DNA from 2 places in the Paenibacillus sp. FSL R7-0128 genome. Region 1 is predicted to be linked to the other one. Evidence: riboswitches for the same ligand, from Rfam matches in the RefSeq annotation. Region 1 holds a riboswitch; the other holds the start of a gene.
What was found. A riboswitch is a leader RNA that binds a small molecule or an ion and turns the genes downstream of it on or off. The one in region 1 is predicted to bind S-adenosylmethionine.
Positions count from the first base shown of each region.

Region 2: another riboswitch for S-adenosylmethionine. It lies ahead of metA (homoserine O-acetyltransferase MetA); the one in region 1 lies ahead of NST26_RS26745 (methionine ABC transporter ATP-binding protein).

Region 1 is NZ_JBBOCD010000001.1:6,323,499-6,325,893, reverse strand. Features, by position in the region: gene NST26_RS26755 (UbiD family decarboxylase) at 1-110, shown strand, start outside; gene NST26_RS26750 (Cthe_2314 family HEPN domain-containing protein) at 137-883, shown strand; SAM riboswitch class I at 976-1,111, shown strand; gene NST26_RS26745 (methionine ABC transporter ATP-binding protein) at 1,212-2,228, shown strand; gene NST26_RS26740 (methionine ABC transporter permease) at 2,228-2,395, shown strand, end outside.
Region 2 is NZ_JBBOCD010000001.1:2,125,005-2,127,399, reverse strand. Features, by position in the region: gene metA (homoserine O-acetyltransferase MetA) at 1-910, opposite strand, end outside; SAM riboswitch class I at 1,027-1,158, opposite strand; gene corA (magnesium/cobalt transporter CorA) at 1,685-2,395, shown strand, end outside.

The DNA.
Region 1 (2,395 bases):
TCATTATAGATGCCCGGATGAAGCCGGGATACCCGGAGGAACTGGCTCCGAGCGAGGATATTGCGAAGCGGGTAGACCGCAACTGGAACCGTTATTTTCCTCTAGTGTAAAAGTGAACTTTAAGGAGGGTCAAAATATGCTGCGGACGTTACTTGGAGAGCCGCCCCGCGTGAACAGCGGTGTGCTGGCTGAAGCTATGGAGTCCATGGCGAAGGCAGCCTCCATGCTGCGCAAGGAGATGGCGGCACATGAAGACCATGACCATGAATACCGCAAGCTGGAAATTTGGACACGCGGCCTGATCTCCTCTCTGGATGAGCTGGAGCAGAGCTGGTTCGCAGCAGCCTTTTTCCGGAAGTCAGTGATCGCAGGTTATATGGATGATATGTCGTCCACGGAGCAGGGGGAGTACGCCAGATATGTGTATTTCTACAAGGATGGCTTCATCCGTGTCTTCTCGCTGCTGGACAAGCTGGGCACGGTGCTGAATAATCTGTACAATCTCAATACAGGCAAGGTGAAGACGCATTTCTCTTATTTCACGGTGCTGAGGCAATTTCAGCTGCTTCACCCGCATCATCCGCTGGCGGAGAAGCTGGAGCGAATCAGGAATTCCTACCGGGAGCCAGTGGAGAATCTGCGCAAGCGGCGCAACGCTGAGATCCATTACATGAACGCGGAGATGACCGACGACCTCTGGCAGCGTCACCAGGGATTGCATGACAAGATTCGTCTGGAGGATCTCGACAGCCACCTGGAGGATTTGAAGCAGAGCCTGGAGATGGTATGCCAATCACTGGCCGCCGCATACAGCTACGGGAATGAACAATGGCACAAGAACAAAGCGGCCCCAGGCCCGAAATCCGGACAAGCCCGTCCGTAAAAACTTACCTTTGACAAAAATCTCGAAACTGAATTATACTTAGGCATACATTAACTTCTGACAGGATACGGAGTCTATAACTTCATACTATGATCTTATCGAGAGCGGCGGAGGGATAGGCCCGATGAAGCCCGGCAACCGGTTTGAATACAGCCTTACGCTGCATCCAAATGTCATGGTGCTAATTCCTACAATGCCGCCGGATTCGGGGGTTTTGGCAGATGAGAAGGCATTGTCATTATACACACAGGGCCTCTTGCGATCTGCATGGATCGTAGGGGGTCTTTTTTGCAATGATGGAAGCTAGAACAGAAGGGGGACGCAGCGGTTGATAGAATTGAAGGATATAACCAAGGTGTATGGCAAAGGCAGTAAGCAGGCAACTGCACTCTCTGCGCTGAGCCTGTCGATTAAGAAGGGGGAAATCTTCGGGGTGATCGGTCACTCCGGGGCCGGCAAAAGCACGCTGATCCGCTGCATTAATCTGCTGGAACGTCCGACTGCGGGCGAGGTGTGGGTGGACGGTGTCGAGCTGACAGCGCTCAGCCAGGGACAGCTGCAGGAGCAGCGGCGTAAGATCGGAATGATTTTTCAGCATTTCAACCTGCTCTCATCGGCTACAGTCTATGATAATATCGCGTTTCCGCTGCGGCTGATCGGAGCCGGAAGGAACGAGATTGAACAAAAGGTTAAGGAACTGCTCGCCCTGGTCGGGCTGGAGGAGCACTGGAATAAGTACCCGGCTCAGCTATCCGGCGGACAGAAGCAGCGTGTCGGAATCGCCCGGGCGCTGGCAAGTGATCCGGATGTTCTGTTATGCGATGAGGCGACCTCGGCGCTTGATCCGCAGACGACAGACTCCATTCTGCGCCTGCTGATGGATATCAACAGCAAATTCCATCTGACCATCGTGTTGATTACCCATGAGATGCATGTCATTCAGAGCATCTGCGACCGTGTTGCCGTGATCCATGGCGGCGGTATTGTGGAGCAGGGTGAAGTGGCCGAGGTCTTTCTGAAGCCGAAGCATGAGGTTACCAAGGAATTCATCCGCAGTGAGACCCAGTCGGACGGACCGCTCCGGCAAGCGATTGATGCTGTACAGCCAGGTTACACGAAGTCGGTCAAAATCACTTTTCTCGGACAAAAGACTTACGGGTCGACGCTCTCACAGGTGGTTCAGGGAACCGGGGTTCACTTCGCCATTCTTCATGGAACCATCTCTACGATCAAGGATGTTCCTTACGGCCAGCTGATCGTCCGGTTCGAAGGACCTGAGGGTGCGGTCGAAGCCACGCTCACTGAGCTCATAGCGCAAGGTCTTGATGTGGAGGTGATTTTGTAATGGACTTTAGCACAATTAATTGGGAAGAAATGCTGGAAGCTACGATTGCTACACTCAAAATGATCGCTATTTCAGGAATATTCACAATAATCCTTGGTTTACCGCTTGGAATTGTGTTATATTTATGGGGCAAGTCAAATAACGTTATTATCAGGGTGGTTTACTCG
Region 2 (2,395 bases), 4.2 Mb from region 1:
ATGCCCCGATATCGTAAGGAGTCTCCTGGTATACATAGTAATTGAGCCAATTAGCGAATAATAAGTTAGCATGGGCGCGCCAGACTGCCGGCGGTGTGCGTGTCGGATCATCCTTGGGATAATAGTGCTTCGGCAGGGCAACCTCCAGCCCCTTGGCGATATCCCGGTCATACTCCCATTTCAAGGAGAAGGGATCATACTCCGAATGTCCGGTGACAAAAATCTGCTTCCCGTCATGCGTAGCCACCAGGTACACCCCGGCTTCCTCGGATTCTGCCAGAATCTGCAGCTCCGGGTTCTGCTCAATATCTTCACGGGAGACGTCGGTATGGCGGGAATGCGGAACATGGAACACTTCATCGAAGCCGCGCAGCAGCTTGACATTATTATGGCTCATTGTATGCGGAAACACTCCGAAGCATTTGTCCGGCAGACTCACCTTGCGCACGCCGAAGTGATGATACAGCCCTGCCTGCGCCGCCCAACAGATGTGCATGGTCGAGGTTACATTCTGCTTGCTCCACTCAAAAATCACTTTCAGCTCTTCCCAGTAGTTGACATCCTCGAACTCAAGCTGTTCTACGGGAGCGCCGGTTACAATCAAGCCGTCGAACCGGCGGTGGCTGATCTCATCAAAGGTTTTGTAAAAGCTCTTCAAATGCTCTGCCGAAGTATTCTTCGACGTATGGGAGCTGGGGTGCAGCAGAACAACATCCACCTGAAGCGGGGAATTCCCGATAAGGCGCAGCAGCTGGGTCTCAGTAGTTTCTTTGGTAGGCATCAGGTTCAGGATGGCGATCCGGAGAGGACGGATATCCTGATGGAAGGCCTGGCTTTCATCCATTACAAAAATATTCTCACCGGATAATACTTCTTTGGCCGGCAGGCTGTCGGGAATTTTGATAGGCATTGCTGTTCACTCCTTAACTGAAATGGGGTTCCACTTGGTGGTTCAACCTGAGGCAGGGTAGCGAAAAAAGACCTTTCCCGGGCGAGAAAGGTCATATCATGCAGTCATATGCGCCTCTCTCATCTGCCAGAGAACTTCCGCCGGACGAACAACGCCCTGCAAAGCTTCCGCAAGAATTAGCACCGTGCGTTCACACGCCGGTTGCCGGGTTTCATCGGGCTAGTCCCTCCACCTGCTCTTGATAAGATTTAGCTGTATTCAGTTGAATAACCTTAAGCATCTGAACGATGCTTTTTCTTAAATTTCACTTTAAATCATGAACCTCCTTTTCGTCAAGTCCATACAATGCTGAAGGGGCCTTATAACAGAAAACAATTTCTCTTGTAAGAGCCATATCCCGGCGTTATACTAGACAAGTGTTTCAACCAAGTGGAAACGGCTTTGCCGTCCCTTTAAAGGACGGTACCGTTTCAGCGAGAAATATAAGGATAAGGGATCGTGTGAAACCTATACATTCTTATATTTCAAAAAAAACGGCGAAAAGAAGAGGTGAGAGAACAATGGAAGGCGACCCGGGCTCGCGAATAAGCGTGCAGAATGAACAACCACACAGGATTAACATCAGCTTGCCGGCGGCGGGAGCCCTTTTTCTTCATGCTCTCGGACCGTCTTTTGGCCTTCGTCCATGATTGTACCACCGGCCAAGCTGATTTTTTCCGTGTGCTGAAATTAGCATACCCCTGGAGAAGACCAGGGACATAAGGAGTGAATCAGATGAAAATCCGGCTGGTGAATGCAGGGGTTTTTACGCCTATTGACAATATTGAAGAAACTTTAACCGCCCCTGCTGAGGGGTTCTACTGGATTGATGCCGATGTGGAGGACCTTGTAGAGCTTCAGCCTATATACGGCCTGCATGATCTGGCTGTGGAAGACTGTCTAAGTGAAGAGGATCAGCGTCCGAAGCTGGAGATTTATGAGAGTCATTATTTCATCGTGGTGAACAGCATCCGGTTCGATGATGAGGAAATCTTCCTCCGTGCACTCAATGTATTCCTTGGCAGACATTTCATTATTACCGTTACGAAGCAGAAGATCCATGAACTGCGTGTCCTGAAGCCCGTACTGTGGGAGCAGGAGGTCAGTACGCCTGACCGCTTCCTGTATCTGCTGATCGACCTCGTTGTCGACAACTTCTTCTCGGTCGGTGACCGGATTGAAGCGCGGATCGAGAAGCTGGAAGAAGACATCCTCATGCATACCAAGAAATCGCATCTGAGCGAGATCATCGGTCTGCGCAGTGAGATTCTCTGGCTGAAGAAGATGCTCGGCCCGCAGAAGGAAGTTATCAACACACTCAACAAGAAGGATCTTCGCCTGATCGACGATCAGCTGCAGAAGTATTTCAGCGATATTTATGAGAATGCGGTCAAGATCTCTGAGACCTTCGAAACATACCGCGATCTCATGGGCAACTTGCGCGAA